DNA from 3 places in the Cytobacillus sp. Bva_UNVM-123 genome. Region 1 is predicted to be linked to each of the others. Evidence: a T-box and tRNA genes for the amino acid it is inferred to sense, from the RefSeq annotation. Region 1 holds a T-box; the other regions hold tRNA genes.
The links. The T-box of region 1 lies ahead of ileS (isoleucine--tRNA ligase). A T-box ahead of a tRNA ligase gene usually reads a tRNA of that ligase, here a tRNA-Ile.
Positions count from the first base shown of each region.

Region 2: it has a tRNA-Ile gene. The T-box ahead of ileS (isoleucine--tRNA ligase) is inferred to sense a tRNA for this amino acid. The anticodon was not compared.
Region 3: it has a tRNA-Ile gene. The T-box ahead of ileS (isoleucine--tRNA ligase) is inferred to sense a tRNA for this amino acid. The anticodon was not compared.

Region 1 is NZ_CM177772.1:559,665-565,609, forward strand. It holds gene ileS (isoleucine--tRNA ligase) at 1-2,118, opposite strand, end outside; T-box leader at 2,295-2,594, opposite strand; gene KDN24_RS02865 (metallophosphoesterase) at 2,951-4,036, shown strand; gene KDN24_RS02870 (NAD-dependent epimerase/dehydratase family protein) at 4,519-5,391, shown strand; gene KDN24_RS02875 (amino acid permease) at 5,939-5,945, opposite strand, start outside.
Region 2 is NZ_CM177772.1:30,920-36,864, reverse strand. It holds rRNA gene KDN24_RS00170 (23S ribosomal RNA) at 1-2,501, opposite strand, end outside; tRNA gene KDN24_RS00165 (tRNA-Ala) at 2,798-2,873, opposite strand; tRNA gene KDN24_RS00160 (tRNA-Ile) at 2,888-2,961, opposite strand; rRNA gene KDN24_RS00155 (16S ribosomal RNA) at 3,344-4,893, opposite strand; gene KDN24_RS00150 (pro-sigmaK processing inhibitor BofA family protein) at 5,322-5,585, opposite strand; gene KDN24_RS00145 (YaaL family protein) at 5,739-5,945, opposite strand, start outside.
Region 3 is NZ_CM177772.1:8,755-14,699, reverse strand. It holds rRNA gene KDN24_RS00060 (23S ribosomal RNA) at 1-1,899, opposite strand, end outside; tRNA gene KDN24_RS00055 (tRNA-Ala) at 2,195-2,270, opposite strand; tRNA gene KDN24_RS00050 (tRNA-Ile) at 2,285-2,358, opposite strand; rRNA gene KDN24_RS00045 (16S ribosomal RNA) at 2,573-4,122, opposite strand; gene KDN24_RS00040 (HD-GYP domain-containing protein) at 4,592-5,680, opposite strand; gene gyrA (DNA gyrase subunit A) at 5,785-5,945, opposite strand, start outside.

The DNA.
Region 1 (5,945 bases):
TTCAACTAGCTGCCCAGCTAATCTTGCTGCATTTGTTAGCTGATACTCATTCAATTCTTTTTTCATTTGTTTTGCTGTAGTAGCCAATCGAGAAAGGACCCATTCATCCATTATGGAGAGCTTGATCCCTTTACTTGCATGTGGGTTGAACTCATCAATCTCTGCATAAAGCTGATAAAAATAAAATAAACTTATCATTGTATCAACTAGCTTGGACTTTGCCTCTTGAACATTTCGTTCTGAAAATCTTTTCTGATTCCATGGGGCACTATCCTCGACAAGCGCCCATCTAAGTGCATCTGCACCGTATGTTTTAATTAGCTCAACAGGATTGAGGGCATTTCCTTTACTCTTTGACATTTTTTGTCCATGCTCATCAAGGACATGTCCTGTAGCGAGTACATTTTTGTAAGGAGCTCTCCCTGTATATAAAATAGAGACTGCAAGCAATGAGTAAAACCAGCCACGGGTTTGATCAATGCCTTCGACCACAACGTCCGCAGGAAATTGATTGTTCAAAACATCATTGTTTTCAAATGGAGTATGATATTGGGCAAATGGCATTGAGCCACTGTCAAACCATACATCGATAACCTCAGAAGTTCGATGCATCACTCCGCTACATGAAGGACAATGTAGGGTAACTTCGTCGACATATGGCTTATGAAGCTCAAGATCCATGAAAGGTTTTGCGGCTAACTCCTTTAATTCATGCATGCTTTTTGGTGCGTATTCTTTTTGACAAGAGGAGCATATCCATACATTTAAAGGAGTTCCCCAAAAGCGGTTTCGACTAATATTCCAATCGACTAACCCTTCAAGAAAGTTGCCGAAGCGTCCATTTTTAATATGGTCTGGAAACCAGTTTACCTGCTGGTTCTTGGCAATAAACTCATCCTTTAGAGCAGTTGTTTTAATGAACCAGCTGTCAGTTGCATAATAGAGCAATGGAGTGTCACATCTCCAGCAATGTGGATAAGAATGTTCATATCGTTCTTTATGGAATAACAGCCCTTTTTCATGAAGCAGCTTAATAATTTCGACATCACAATCTTTCACAAACTTTCCTGCGAGGGGAGTCACAACATCTATATATTTTCCTCTTTCATCAACAACATTTACGAAACTGAGATTATGTTCTTGAACGAGACGATAATCATCTTCCCCGTAAGCTGGTGCGATATGGACAATTCCTGTTCCACTCTCTTCGGTTACGAAGCTAGCGCTGACAATGTAATGCCCTTTTTCTACTTCAATAAATTGGAAGGGAGGCTCATAAGCGAGTCCGATTAATTCCTTCCCTTTCACTGTCTCGACAATCTCACCATCTCCAGAAAAAATATGCTTCGTTCTTGAGGCTGAGACAATATAGATGTCGTCCTTTACTTTCACCTTTACATAATCGAAATCTTTATTTACGGCTAGTGCTACATTGGCAGGCAGCGTCCAAGGAGTTGTCGTCCAGCCTAACACATATTCATTCGCTTTATCTTTCAGCTTAAATTTGACCGTAGCACTTAAATCCTTTACATCTTTATAACCTTGGGCGACCTCATGGGAGCTTAATGACGTTTGGCAGCTCGGACAGTAAGGTGATACACGATGCCCTTTATAGAGCCAGCCTTTGTCATGAATCGTTCCGAGGATATGCCAGACAGATTCAATATAATCATTACTCATTGTCATATAAGGATTATCCATATCAACCCAATAGCCTAAAGCATTTGTAAACTCCCGCCATTGCTGTTCATAGGAAAAGACACTTTCCTTACATTTTTTAATAAAAGCCTCTACCCCGTACTCCTCGATCTCCTGCTTTCCCGAGATGCCTAAAGCCTTCTCCACTCCTAATTCAACAGGCAATCCATGTGTATCCCAGCCTGCTTTCCGAATCACCTGCTTGCCTTGCATCGTATGATAACGAGCAATAATGTCTTTAATTGTTCTGCCAAGAGCATGGCCAACGTGAGGAAGGCCATTTGCTGTTGGCGGCCCTTCATAGAAAACAGAGGACTCAGCATTTTCTCTATTCTCAATCGATTTTTGAAAAATATGCTGCTCCTCCCAAAAATGTAGGACTCTTTTTTCACGCATTGTCGCTGTTTCCTTTTGCTCCATTGATTCTTCCTCCTTTTATATTAGAAAAACTTGGCATTTGCCAAGTCCTTTCGGCAAATACTCTAGCTTTTCTTATGCGGTGTGATAAATGCTAATATTATTTGAACTTCATTTCACTTAAGTACGTTAACAAACTTAAACTTTCCTATTAGCAAACAAAAAACACCCGTCCCTATGAAAGGGACGAGTGTTATACCCGCGTTACCACCCAAATTCTGCTGCAATAATAGCAACAGCACTTTGCCAACGTACAATCATACGCGTTCCTTGTAACGGCGGAATCCCGTCAAGACTTACTTGTAAAAAGGCCATCAGTATGGAGTGCAGTACACACGCTCACTGATTCGTTTCACTCTATCGTTCAGTCTCGCATCTCAGAGATGATTATTCCGTCAGGCCTTCCTCGCTGGCTTCCACCATCCCCAGCTCGCTGTAGAGTATCTCCAAAACGTACTTGTTCTCTTCATTGATTTGTATTTATTTAGGATATTTCAGTTATATTAGCATGAATTGATGGTGGAGGCAAGGATGTAATGAAGTATAAAGGAATTTTTAAAAATAAGATGCCGAAATATGTATGTTTGGACTTTTTTGGCTAATAGGAAAGTTTAAGGTTATTAACGTACTAAAGTAAATTTACATTCAAATAAATTACTGCTATATAATACCGCATAAGAACAGCTAAGACATTCGCCGAAGGACTTGGCGAACGCCAAGTTTTTCTAATAAGTTTTATGTAAAGCTCAATGATCCTAACATTCATTCCGCCATGAGGATGGTATAATAAAATGTATTCGGAGATTTTTAACTATTTAAAATTTAGGAGATTCAAATGTTAAATATTCAAAAAGTAACGTTAAATCCAAATCGAAGAGTTATTATTATATCTGATATTCACGCTAATTTATCATTATTTAAGAGACTATTAGATAAAGTAAATTATTCAAATGATGATTATTTGTTTATCAATGGTGACTTATGTGAAAAAGGAGCGAACAGCTTAGAGGTTGTTCGCTATGTTAAGAAGCTTATGGAACAAGCGCCCGATGTTTTCGTGACGAAAGGAAATTGCGATGTTTTGTATCGCTATGTGTTTGAAGGAAATGAAGATATTTTAAACTATATGAAAAAGAGGAGAAATTCAGTATTAAATGAGCTGCTGGCAGAGCAACAACAATCTGTAGAAGATTTTCGTGATGTAAAACAGCTTGCTCAATTTTATAAAGAACATGCTCAAGAGATAATTGATTGGTTTGAATTTTTGCCTATTGCTTATGAAACAGAGGACTTTATTATCGTTCATGCAGGAATAGAGAATCGTACCGATTGGGAGCAAACTTCTGAAGGGAATGCGTTAGCAATCGATTCATTTTTGAACAAAGGACATCAAGCAAAGAAAAATGTAATTGTAGGACACTGGCCAGCCGTCAATTACCGTGATAATGTCGAAAGCTCGAACAACCCACTCATTAATTTGGAGAAAAAAATAATTGCGATCGATGGTGGAAACCAGATTAAAGCAGATGGCCAGCTGAACGCACTAATTATTGAACAAAATCAAATTTCATTTCAGTTTGTTGACGAGCTATTAGAAGAGCGTACTGTGAAAAGCGGTTATGTAGATCAAACAAATCGCGTCGGCACCGTAACCTATCCAAATTACAAAATGAGCGTGATGCTTAGTGAGCGTTATTTTACACTCTGCAAAAATATCACTCTCGGCATCGAACAATGGATAAAAAATGAATATTTAGTTGAAAAGGATGACGCTGTGTACTGTAAAGATGATCTAAGCACAACATTTTTATCGGTCCAGAAGGATGAAGTTGTAAAAGTGCTGGATGCACAGCAATCTGGCTATGTACTAGTTAAAAAGCAAAATGGTCTTGTAGGATGGGTGCCTGAATATGTTTTATAGGTGGCGTTTATTTTTTAAAAAATTATCTTTTTGAGACCATGGTTAGGTGAAACTGAGTATCTGGTGGTCTCAAAGTAAGTGAATGCGACCACAGCTCAGAGAAAACTGTGTACCTAGTGGTCTCAAAGTAAGTGAATGCGACCACAGCTCAGGGAAAACCGAGTCCCTTGTGGTCTCAAAGCAAGCCAAAGCGACCACAGCTCAGGGAAAGCCGAGTATCTGGTGGTCTCAAAGCAAATGAAAGCGACCACAGCTCAGGGAAAACCGAGTCCCTTGTGGTCTCAAAGTAAGTGAATGCGACCACGGCTAAGTGAAAACCACATATCCGGTGGTTTCAAAGAGTACCACACAGTAAACTGCAACCTAGTGTACTCAAAATTTCTTAATTATTAGGAAGAGTAATTTTGCTCTGCCCCTTTTTCTTGCTAAAAAATGGAAAATTGAATTAAAATTGTTAATAAGTTGGAAGGGAGATGAACCTATTGAAAAAAGTACTAGTGTTAGGTGGAACTAGATTTTTCGGTAAAAAGCTTGTGAATCTTCTATTAGAAAACGGACATGATGTAACGATTGCAACGAGAGGGAGAACAAAAGATCCTTTCGGAGATAAGGTAAGTCGGTTGAGCATTGATCGAGAGGACTATCAATCTTTAAAATCAGCAGTTGGAGACACAAACTGGGATGTTGTTTATGATAATATTTGTTATACATCAAAGGAAGCTAGTGAAGCATGTGAAGTTTTTTCCGGAAAGGTAAAACATTACATATTAACTTCAACTCTATCAGTATACGAATTTGCAGATGGTAGTAGGAAAGAGGAAGATTTCAATCCTAATTCTTATCCGATTAAAATTGGAACGAAAACGGATTTTTCTTATGGAGAGGGCAAACGCCTAACAGAAGCGGTCTTTTATCAAAAGGCGGATTTTCCAGTTAGTGCTGTCCGTTTTCCGATTGTTCTAGGGGTAGATGACTATACGAAGCGACTACATTTTCATATTGAGCAAATAAAAAATGGCAAACCAATTGGTATTCCAAATTTGAATGCATTACTCTCGTTTATTTCTTCAGATGAGGCAGCCTCATTCCTTAATTGGCTCGGTAATCAACAAATAGAAGGGCCAATAAATGCTTGCTCCAAAGGGGAGCTGTCTTTGCGTGAGATCCTCTCTATCATTGAAGAAGCTGTTCAGAAACAGGCAATTGTTGAACAGCAAACAGATGAGGAAAATCAATCTCCTTTTGGCGTTCCTGCTGATTGGTATATGGATACAGCGAAAGCAGAAGCAGCAGGCTTTCAATTTCAAGATTTGAAAAAGTGGTTCACGAAACTTGTTCAGGAAATTTCAAATTAATTGGACATTATATAAGTTGATTTAGGAACCATTTTCCCCTGTTCTTTCGTAAAAATGCGTATCCGTTTTTTGCTAAACACGAAAGAATCATCTCATACAATACCCATTGAGATCGATTCTTTTGTTGTTATTCAGAGGAAATCACTTTTATTAGGTTGTGCGAGACCGTTTCTATCGTATGATAACTGAGAATCGCCTTTAATAATGTCAACGAAGTCGAATCTTTTGTATGAATCTCTCAAATCGACCTTAATCAAGTGACCGAGGTCGAATCTTTTGTATGAGTCCTGTAAATCGACCTTAACAGTTAGAACGAAGCCGATTCTTTTGTATAAGTTCTGCAAATCGACCTGAATCAGTTAGAACGAGGTCGAATCTTTTATATAAGTCCAGTAAATCGACCTTAATCAGTTTGAAAGAGGTCGATTCTATCGTTGACTTCTGCGAACCGACCTCAATCAAGCCGAACAAGATCGTTTTTCATTAGATTCCCGTGAACCGCCTTCATCCACACTCTTTTGAGAGAATTATTTCCATTGAAAATGATCTAATTC
Region 2 (5,945 bases), 530 kb from region 1:
GGAGATAAGCCTGTTATCCCCGGGGTAGCTTTTATCCGTTGAGCGATGGCCCTTCCATGCGGAACCACCGGATCACTAAGCCCGACTTTCGTCCCTGCTCGACTTGTAGGTCTCGCAGTCAAGCTCCCTTGTGCCTTTACACTCTACGAATGATTTCCAACCATTCTGAGGGAACCTTTGGGCGCCTCCGTTACTCTTTAGGAGGCGACCGCCCCAGTCAAACTGCCCACCTGACACTGTCTCCCGCCCCGATAAGGGGCGCGGGTTAGAATTTCAATACAGCCAGGGTAGTATCCCACCGATGCCTCCACCGAAGCTGGCGCTCCGGCTTCCTAGGCTCCTACCTATCCTGTACAAGCTGTACCGAAATTCAATATCAGGCTACAGTAAAGCTCCACGGGGTCTTTCCGTCCTGTCGCGGGTAACCTGCATCTTCACAGGTACTATAATTTCACCGAGTCTCTCGTTGAGACAGTGCCCAGATCGTTACGCCTTTCGTGCGGGTCGGAACTTACCCGACAAGGAATTTCGCTACCTTAGGACCGTTATAGTTACGGCCGCCGTTTACTGGGGCTTCAATTCAGAGCTTCGCTTACGCTAACCCCTCCTCTTAACCTTCCAGCACCGGGCAGGCGTCAGCCCCTATACTTCGCCTTGCGGCTTCGCAGAGACCTGTGTTTTTGCTAAACAGTCGCCTGGGCCTATTCACTGCGGCTCATCCGGGCTATTCACCCAAATGAGCACCCCTTCTCCCGAAGTTACGGGGTGATTTTGCCGAGTTCCTTAACGAGAGTTCTCTCGCTCACCTTAGGATTCTCTCCTCGCCTACCTGTGTCGGTTTGCGGTACGGGCACCTGTTACCTCGCTAGAGGCTTTTCTTGGCAGTGTGGATTCAGGAACTTCGGTACTCTATTTCCCTCGCCGTCACAGCTCAGCCTTCACGATAATGGGATTTGCCTCATTATCAGCCTAACTGCTTGGACGCGCTATTCCAGCAGCGCGCTTACCCTATCCTCCTGCGTCCCCCCATTGCTCAAACGGTAATTTGGTGGTACAGGAATATCAACCTGTTGTCCATCGCCTACGCTTTTCAGCCTCGGCTTAGGTCCCGACTAACCCTGAGCGGACGAGCCTTCCTCAGGAAACCTTAGGCATTCGGTGGATGGGATTCTCACCCATCTTTCGCTACTCATACCGGCATTCTCACTTCTAAGCGCTCCACTAGTCCTTACGGTCTAGCTTCAACGCCCTTAGAACGCTCTCCTACCACGGACACCATACGGTGTCCATCCACAGTTTCGGTGATACGTTTAGCCCCGGTACATTTTCGGCGCAGAGTCACTCGACCAGTGAGCTATTACGCACTCTTTAAATGGTGGCTGCTTCTAAGCCAACATCCTGGTTGTCTAAGCAACTCCACATCCTTTTCCACTTAACGTATACTTTGGGACCTTAACTGGTGGTCTGGGCTGTTTCCCTCTTGACTACGGATCTTATCACTCGCAGTCTGACTCCCATGGATAAGTCTTTGGCATTCGGAGTTTGTCTGAATTCGGTAACCCGATGGGGGCCCCTAGTCCAAACAGTGCTCTACCTCCAAGACTCTTACTACATGAGGCTAGCCCTAAAGCTATTTCGGAGAGAACCAGCTATCTCCAAGTTCGATTGGAATTTCTCCGCTACCCACACCTCATCCCCGCACTTTTCAACGTGCGTGGGTTCGGTCCTCCATCCAGTGTTACCTGGACTTCAACCTGGACATGGGTAGGTCACCTGGTTTCGGGTCTACGACCACATACTACATTCGCCCTATTCAGACTCGCTTTCGCTGCGGCTCCGTCTTCTCAACTTAACCTCGCATGTAATCGTAACTCGCCGGTTCATTCTACAAAAGGCACGCCATCACCCGTTAATGGGCTCTGACTACTTGTAGGCACACGGTTTCAGGAACTATTTCACTCCCCTTCCGGGGTGCTTTTCACCTTTCCCTCACGGTACTGGTTCACTATCGGTCACTAGGGAGTATTTAGCCTTGGGAGATGGTCCTCCCTGCTTCCGACGGGATTTCACGTGTCCCGCCGTACTCAGGATCCACTCTGGAGGGAACGAAGTTTCAACTACAGGGCTTTTACCTTCTCTGGCCGGCCTTTCCAGACCTGTTCATTTACCTCATTCCTTTGTAACTCCGTGTAGAGTGTCCTACAACCCCAAGAGGCAAGCCTCTTGGTTTGGGCTAATCCCGTTTCGCTCGCCGCTACTCAGGGAATCGCGTTTGCTTTCTCTTCCTCCGGGTACTTAGATGTTTCAGTTCCCCGGGTCTGCCTTCTCTACCCTATGTATTCAGGTAAAGATACTGTTCCATTACGAACAGCGGGTTTCCCCATTCGGAAATCTCCGGATCAAAGCTTACTTACAGCTCCCCGAAGCATATCGGTGTTAGTCCCGTCCTTCATCGGCTCCTAGTGCCTAGGCATTCACCGTGCGCCCTTTCTAACTTAACCTTGTTCGGTCAATGATAAGCTGCGCATCTCTTCGTCATCTTCACTCGTCAACATCCTCACGTACAAACTACGTACGTTCCGGTGTTTCCTCACTCGATTCCTCGATCTGCTTGCTTCTCATTACCCTCACGGTTTGTAAATAGACTAGTTTTAACTAGCAATTACGCTCGTGATGGTTTTTACTCTATTAAATAATAGAGAGAAATACTAAAATGGCGATTACTCGGTTTTTCTTCTTCATTATCTAGTTTTCAAGGAACAAAAAGAGTCAAAAAAATAACGAAATAAATTCGTTATGGTGGAGCCTAGCGGGATCGAACCGCTGACCTCCTGCGTGCAAGGCAGGCGCTCTCCCAGCTGAGCTAAGGCCCCATTATAGAGAAAAGTGGGCCTAAATGGACTCGAACCATCGACCTCACGCTTATCAGGCGTGCGCTCTAACCAGCTGAGCTATAGGCCCATATAAAACTTCCGGCTAATGATAAGCGGCATATCTCTGCGTCAGCTCCCTCTCTGCGCTCCTCACGTACCAATTACGTACGCTCCGGTGCTCATTCGGTCGCTTCCTTGACCTACTTGCTTCTCATTACCCTCAAGATTTTATTTTAAAATGTCAAAGAGAGGCTTACTCTCTCAAAACTGAACGAACAAATGACGTCTTTTTATGAAGTTTCCACTTCATATTGTCTAGCTTCGGCTCCTATCGACTAGTAGACTTCCTTCTTCTTCCTACGATAAGTCAACATCGTCTCGCTATCGCTTAACGTGTTTCCTTTATCTCGTCAGAAGCAGTCCAGTCTATACGTCGATGAACAGTCGCCTCAGCCTTTCATTTTCCTTAGAAAGGAGGTGATCCAGCCGCACCTTCCGATACGGCTACCTTGTTACGACTTCACCCCAATCATCTGTCCCACCTTAGGCGGCTGGCTCCAAAAGGTTACCCCACCGACTTCGGGTGTTACAAACTCTCGTGGTGTGACGGGCGGTGTGTACAAGGCCCGGGAACGTATTCACCGCGGCATGCTGATCCGCGATTACTAGCGATTCCGGCTTCATGCAGGCGAGTTGCAGCCTGCAATCCGAACTGAGAATGGTTTTATGGGATTGGCTTAACCTCGCGGTCTCGCAGCCCTTTGTTCCATCCATTGTAGCACGTGTGTAGCCCAGGTCATAAGGGGCATGATGATTTGACGTCATCCCCACCTTCCTCCGGTTTGTCACCGGCAGTCACCTTAGAGTGCCCAACTGAATGCTGGCAACTAAGATCAAGGGTTGCGCTCGTTGCGGGACTTAACCCAACATCTCACGACACGAGCTGACGACAACCATGCACCACCTGTCACTCTGTCCCCCGAAGGGGAAAGCCCTATCTCTAGGGTTGACAGAGGATGTCAAGACCTGGTAAGGTTCTTCGCGTTGCTTCGAATTAAACCACATGCTCCACCGCTTGTGCGGGCCCCCGTCAATTCCTTTGAGTTTCAGCCTTGCGGCCGTACTCCCCAGGCGGAGTGCTTAATGCGTTTGCTGCAGCACTAAGGGGCGGAAACCCCCTAACACTTAGCACTCATCGTTTACGGCGTGGACTACCAGGGTATCTAATCCTGTTCGCTCCCCACGCTTTCGCGCCTCAGTGTCAGTTACAGACCAGAAAGTCGCCTTCGCCACTGGTGTTCCTCCACATCTCTACGCATTTCACCGCTACACGTGGAATTCCACTTTCCTCTTCTGCACTCAAGTTCCCCAGTTTCCAATGACCCTCCCCGGTTGAGCCGGGGGCTTTCACATCAGACTTAAGGAACCACCTGCGCGCGCTTTACGCCCAATAATTCCGGACAACGCTTGCCACCTACGTATTACCGCGGCTGCTGGCACGTAGTTAGCCGTGGCTTTCTGGTTAGGTACCGTCAAGGTACCGGCAGTTACTCCGATACTTGTTCTTCCCTAACAACAGAGTTTTACGATCCGAAAACCTTCATCACTCACGCGGCGTTGCTCCGTCAGACTTTCGTCCATTGCGGAAGATTCCCTACTGCTGCCTCCCGTAGGAGTCTGGGCCGTGTCTCAGTCCCAGTGTGGCCGATCACCCTCTCAGGTCGGCTACGCATCGTTGCCTTGGTGAGCCGTTACCTCACCAACTAGCTAATGCGCCGCGGGCCCATCTGTAAGTGATAGCTAAAGCCATCTTTCAGCTTTTCCTCATGTGAGGAAAAGAGTTATCCGGTATTAGCTCCGGTTTCCCGAAGTTATCCCCGTCTTACAGGCAGGTTGCCCACGTGTTACTCACCCGTCCGCCGCTAACTTTTAGGAGCAAGCTCCCAAAAGTTCGCTCGACTTGCATGTATTAGGCACGCCGCCAGCGTTCGTCCTGAGCCAGGATCAAACTCTCCAATAAAGAGTTGATTAGCTCATAAATTGTCTTTTCAAAAAAGACTAAAAAATTAACGTTGACGTTTTTGTTCGTTCAGTTTTCAAAGAGCAAGTCAACTGATTTCAATTTACATCATGAATAACTTCTTCGAATCTACTTCGTGCTGCCTTGCGACGAGCTGAGGATTTACTTCCTCGAGTAATCTACGGCACAGGAGCAAGATTTTATTCAATCTGCAAACAATTTCAGTAAGTTATTTTTACCACATCGCCTAGAAGCGACCTTTTTAATATATCACTTACCACTTCTTTTGTCAACAACTTTTTTAACTTCTAATTACTTAGTTGTTTGTGACGACTTTTAATATACTATCACTTTAGAAACTTTCCGTCAATATCTTTTTTAAGAAAAAAATAAGGACAGCTACTGTAATAAAAAGCTGCCCCTTTTCATCACATCACCCATGTTTGCACAGCTACGAGTGCAAACAAACCTGGGATTCCTAAAAAACCTGAAACAGCAGCAGTTATAAAATTAATCGGTACATGAATACCATATTGGTTTCCAAATACATTTAAGAAAAATAAAAAAAGAGCACCAATAAGTAATTTAATAACTCCTTGTCCGATAAATCTAACTGGTTTCATAGGTGCACCAATAAATAGAAGTAATACAATTAGCCCACCTAAAATAGAAATAACGATAATTGGTTCCAAAATAATAAATCCTCCCCCTAGACAACTTGTACTATCAATTTATGAAATTGACATACAAAAAAGACCTAGAGAGAAGGATAGTCTTCAAATTTGCATCGCATATTTGAAGACTTCTATTAAAATATAAATAAGCTCAAACAGTGCTTTTACTTATTATCGTATTGTAATTTTCCGCTTTTTCACTTCTTTGAAAAGGAAAAAATATTTTGTTTCTGCCATTTTTGCCTGACTAATAGCTTCAGATGATGGTTCAAAGCTTCTTTCAACTAATTGCTTTTGATTGAACCATATATCTTTTAATTCATTCGCTTTATCTAAAAGCTTTTCATCGAATTCTTTCCGAAGCCAGCCCTTCTTGCG
Region 3 (5,945 bases), 550 kb from region 1:
CCCTCCTCTTAACCTTCCAGCACCGGGCAGGCGTCAGCCCCTATACTTCGCCTTGCGGCTTCGCAGAGACCTGTGTTTTTGCTAAACAGTCGCCTGGGCCTATTCACTGCGGCTCATCCGGGCTATTCACCCAAATGAGCACCCCTTCTCCCGAAGTTACGGGGTGATTTTGCCGAGTTCCTTAACGAGAGTTCTCTCGCTCACCTTAGGATTCTCTCCTCGCCTACCTGTGTCGGTTTGCGGTACGGGCACCTGTTACCTCGCTAGAGGCTTTTCTTGGCAGTGTGGATTCAGGAACTTCGGTACTCTATTTCCCTCGCCGTCACAGCTCAGCCTTCACGATAATGGGATTTGCCTCATTATCAGCCTAACTGCTTGGACGCGCTATTCCAGCAGCGCGCTTACCCTATCCTCCTGCGTCCCCCCATTGCTCAAACGGTAATTTGGTGGTACAGGAATATCAACCTGTTGTCCATCGCCTACGCTTTTCAGCCTCGGCTTAGGTCCCGACTAACCCTGAGCGGACGAGCCTTCCTCAGGAAACCTTAGGCATTCGGTGGATGGGATTCTCACCCATCTTTCGCTACTCATACCGGCATTCTCACTTCTAAGCGCTCCACTAGTCCTTACGGTCTAGCTTCAACGCCCTTAGAACGCTCTCCTACCACGGACACCATACGGTGTCCATCCACAGTTTCGGTGATACGTTTAGCCCCGGTACATTTTCGGCGCAGAGTCACTCGACCAGTGAGCTATTACGCACTCTTTAAATGGTGGCTGCTTCTAAGCCAACATCCTGGTTGTCTAAGCAACTCCACATCCTTTTCCACTTAACGTATACTTTGGGACCTTAACTGGTGGTCTGGGCTGTTTCCCTCTTGACTACGGATCTTATCACTCGCAGTCTGACTCCCATGGATAAGTCTTTGGCATTCGGAGTTTGTCTGAATTCGGTAACCCGATGGGGGCCCCTAGTCCAAACAGTGCTCTACCTCCAAGACTCTTACTACATGAGGCTAGCCCTAAAGCTATTTCGGAGAGAACCAGCTATCTCCAAGTTCGATTGGAATTTCTCCGCTACCCACACCTCATCCCCGCACTTTTCAACGTGCGTGGGTTCGGTCCTCCATCCAGTGTTACCTGGACTTCAACCTGGACATGGGTAGGTCACCTGGTTTCGGGTCTACGACCACATACTACATTCGCCCTATTCAGACTCGCTTTCGCTGCGGCTCCGTCTTCTCAACTTAACCTCGCATGTAATCGTAACTCGCCGGTTCATTCTACAAAAGGCACGCCATCACCCGTTAATGGGCTCTGACTACTTGTAGGCACACGGTTTCAGGAACTATTTCACTCCCCTTCCGGGGTGCTTTTCACCTTTCCCTCACGGTACTGGTTCACTATCGGTCACTAGGGAGTATTTAGCCTTGGGAGATGGTCCTCCCTGCTTCCGACGGGATTTCACGTGTCCCGCCGTACTCAGGATCCACTCTGGAGGGAACGAAGTTTCAACTACAGGGCTTTTACCTTCTCTGGCCGGCCTTTCCAGACCTGTTCATTTACCTCATTCCTTTGTAACTCCGTGTAGAGTGTCCTACAACCCCAAGAGGCAAGCCTCTTGGTTTGGGCTAATCCCGTTTCGCTCGCCGCTACTCAGGGAATCGCGTTTGCTTTCTCTTCCTCCGGGTACTTAGATGTTTCAGTTCCCCGGGTCTGCCTTCTCTACCCTATGTATTCAGGTAAAGATACTGTTCCATTACGAACAGCGGGTTCCCCCATTCGGAAATCTCCGGATCAAAGCTTACTTACAGCTCCCCGAAGCATATCGGTGTTAGTCCCGTCCTTCATCGGCTCCTAGTGCCTAGGCATTCACCGTGCGCCCTTTCTAACTTAACCTTGTTCGGTCAATGATAAGCTGCGCATCTCTTCGTCATCTTCACTCGTCAACATCCTCACGTACAAACTACGTACGTTCCGGTGTTTCCTCACTCGATTCCTCGATCTGCTTGCTTCTCATTGCCCTCACGGTTTGTAAATAGACTAGTTTTAACTAGCAATTACGCTCGTGATGGTTATTACTCTATTCATAATAGAGAGAAATACTAAAATGGCGATTACTCGGTTTTTCTTCTTCATTATCTAGTTTTCAAAGAACAAAAAGAGTCAAAAAAATAACGAAATAAATTCGTTATGGTGGAGCCTAGCGGGATCGAACCGCTGACCTCCTGCGTGCAAGGCAGGCGCTCTCCCAGCTGAGCTAAGGCCCCATTATAGAGAAAAGTGGGCCTAAATGGACTCGAACCATCGACCTCACGCTTATCAGGCGTGCGCTCTAACCAGCTGAGCTATAGGCCCATATAAAACTTCCGGCTAATGATAAGCGGCGTATCTCTGCGCTCCTCACGTACCAATTACGTACGCTCCGGTGCTCATTCGGTCGCTTCCTTGACCTACTTGCTTCTCATTACCCTCAAGATTTTATTTTAAAATGTCAAAGAGAGGTTTACTCTCTCAAAACTGAACGAACAAATGACGTCTTTTTATGAAGTTTCCACTTCATTTCCCTTAGAAAGGAGGTGATCCAGCCGCACCTTCCGATACGGCTACCTTGTTACGACTTCACCCCAATCATCTGTCCCACCTTAGGCGGCTGGCTCCAAAAGGTTACCCCACCGACTTCGGGTGTTACAAACTCTCGTGGTGTGACGGGCGGTGTGTACAAGGCCCGGGAACGTATTCACCGCGGCATGCTGATCCGCGATTACTAGCGATTCCGGCTTCATGCAGGCGAGTTGCAGCCTGCAATCCGAACTGAGAATGGTTTTATGGGATTGGCTTAACCTCGCGGTCTCGCAGCCCTTTGTTCCATCCATTGTAGCACGTGTGTAGCCCAGGTCATAAGGGGCATGATGATTTGACGTCATCCCCACCTTCCTCCGGTTTGTCACCGGCAGTCACCTTAGAGTGCCCAACTGAATGCTGGCAACTAAGATCAAGGGTTGCGCTCGTTGCGGGACTTAACCCAACATCTCACGACACGAGCTGACGACAACCATGCACCACCTGTCACTCTGTCCCCCGAAGGGGAAAGCCCTATCTCTAGGGTTGACAGAGGATGTCAAGACCTGGTAAGGTTCTTCGCGTTGCTTCGAATTAAACCACATGCTCCACCGCTTGTGCGGGCCCCCGTCAATTCCTTTGAGTTTCAGCCTTGCGGCCGTACTCCCCAGGCGGAGTGCTTAATGCGTTTGCTGCAGCACTAAGGGGCGGAAACCCCCTAACACTTAGCACTCATCGTTTACGGCGTGGACTACCAGGGTATCTAATCCTGTTCGCTCCCCACGCTTTCGCGCCTCAGTGTCAGTTACAGACCAGAAAGTCGCCTTCGCCACTGGTGTTCCTCCACATCTCTACGCATTTCACCGCTACACGTGGAATTCCACTTTCCTCTTCTGCACTCAAGTTCCCCAGTTTCCAATGACCCTCCCCGGTTGAGCCGGGGGCTTTCACATCAGACTTAAGGAACCACCTGCGCGCGCTTTACGCCCAATAATTCCGGACAACGCTTGCCACCTACGTATTACCGCGGCTGCTGGCACGTAGTTAGCCGTGGCTTTCTGGTTAGGTACCGTCAAGGTACCGGCAGTTACTCCGATACTTGTTCTTCCCTAACAACAGAGTTTTACGATCCGAAAACCTTCATCACTCACGCGGCGTTGCTCCGTCAGACTTTCGTCCATTGCGGAAGATTCCCTACTGCTGCCTCCCGTAGGAGTCTGGGCCGTGTCTCAGTCCCAGTGTGGCCGATCACCCTCTCAGGTCGGCTACGCATCGTTGCCTTGGTGAGCCGTTACCTCACCAACTAGCTAATGCGCCGCGGGCCCATCTGTAAGTGATAGCTAAAGCCATCTTTCAGCTTTTCCTCATGTGAGGAAAAGAGTTATCCGGTATTAGCTCCGGTTTCCCGAAGTTATCCCCGTCTTACAGGCAGGTTGCCCACGTGTTACTCACCCGTCCGCCGCTAACTTTTGGGAGCAAGCTCCCAAAAGTTCGCTCGACTTGCATGTATTAGGCACGCCGCCAGCGTTCGTCCTGAGCCAGGATCAAACTCTCCAATAAGATGAGACTTCCTTCGCGGGGTGTTTTTCCCCGTGATGGTTAGTCGAATCAATCGGGTATTTACGGGCAGTTATCCGCAAGGATATTACTGCGCGTTAATACGCGATAAAGAGTGAGTTGATTAGCTCATAAATTGTCTTTTCAAAAAAGACTAAAGATTTAACGTTGACGTTTTTGTTCGTTCAGTTTTCAAAGAGCAAGTCAACTGATTTCAATTTACATTGATTCATCAGTAAGTCGTTTTTATTTCGTCGCTCAAAGCGACTTTTTAATATTATCAAAATCACTATTTAAAGTCAATACCTTTTTTCAAAAAAAACATTAGTGATTAAAGTCATTTCTTTCGACAACAGATATTAATATACCACCATATTTACTGGCTGGCAATCTTTTTTTAATAGAAAAACAAAGAATAAATATTCTTATAATTCCATATTAAATAAGCAAAAATAGACCGAGTAAATTCGGTCTATTTTAGTATTTCTTCAATAAACAATTGTCTATTTATCTCTAGATTAATTATTTCTTCAGTATCAGTTACCTTTATTAATGGTCTTGTTGGTGAGCGCTCTTCAATAAATAGTATTTCAGCACTTTGCCCATCAGATAATTTTACCCTACTGCCAATTGAAAAAGTCATGATCCCCGCTCTTATAGCTTGCATAGCAGCAATATCATATTTTCCAAAGCTATCTTGAAGCATCATTTCAAGAACTTTAAATGGCGATTGCTTTCTCCGGTATAAGCGGTTGCATGTCATTGCGTGAAATGTATCGGCAACAGCAATTATTTTGGCAAAGGAATTTATTTTATTGCTTTGCTCACCTAGTGGATATCCACTACCATCAAGTCTTTCGTGATGTTGAAGGATTCCAACTTTCGTACTTTCTCGTAAAACTGTAATATTTTGAACCATTTTATAACTATAGGCTGGGTGCCTTTTAATTTCCTCAAATTCTTGAAAAGATAAAGTGGCGCTTTTATTTAATATAGCTGGTTTGATTTTCGCCATCCCAGCATCCGCTAGACAACCGCCTAAAGCAAGCTGAACAATATCTCCCTTATTATAATCAAGTTTTTTCCCAATAAAGGCACTTAACAAACCAACTGCTACTGAATGTTGATATAAATACTCTTTATTTGTCGATAAGTGGTGTAAAGAAAAAAGTTCAGATGGAGATGCAATGGATTCCTCAATTAAGGGAAGCAAAATATTTCTAATGATTGAGATATCAATTGGAAGTCCAGCTTGCCAATTATTAAATTCCTTCTTATACTTTTGCACTCCGATAAGAAACATATCTTTAAGGCTTTGTTTTTCTTCTACTTGCAGGGCTTTTTGTTCGTTTTCCTCTTCAATAAATTCTGCAGGGATGAAATTTCTCCCATCTACCATCATTTTGTCAACGACTACATCATTTATTAAAAAAGCTTTTAATACTGCTGAAATTTCATTTGTAATAATCGTTGTTTTGTTTACGATCGGCCGATTTGTTAAACTATATACATCTTCAGATAAAATGCAACCTTCTTGCAGCTCCTGAATTTTCACACGCACTTTGTCCACCCCAAATAAATGAGTCTTTACTACTACCATTCTACTCCATATTATATAAAAAAAGGAACACTAAATTTCGTGTTCCTCTAATGATTGGGTAAAAATTACTCTTCTGTATGCTCTTCTTCTATAATTGCTTCCGTACCTTCTATCTGAGCTGTTACATCCTCTTCAGTGTTTTCCTCTTCTTTTTCAACTTTAGCAACTGTCGCAACAAATTCGTCATGATTTTCATCTAAACGGATAAGTCTTACTCCTTGCGTAT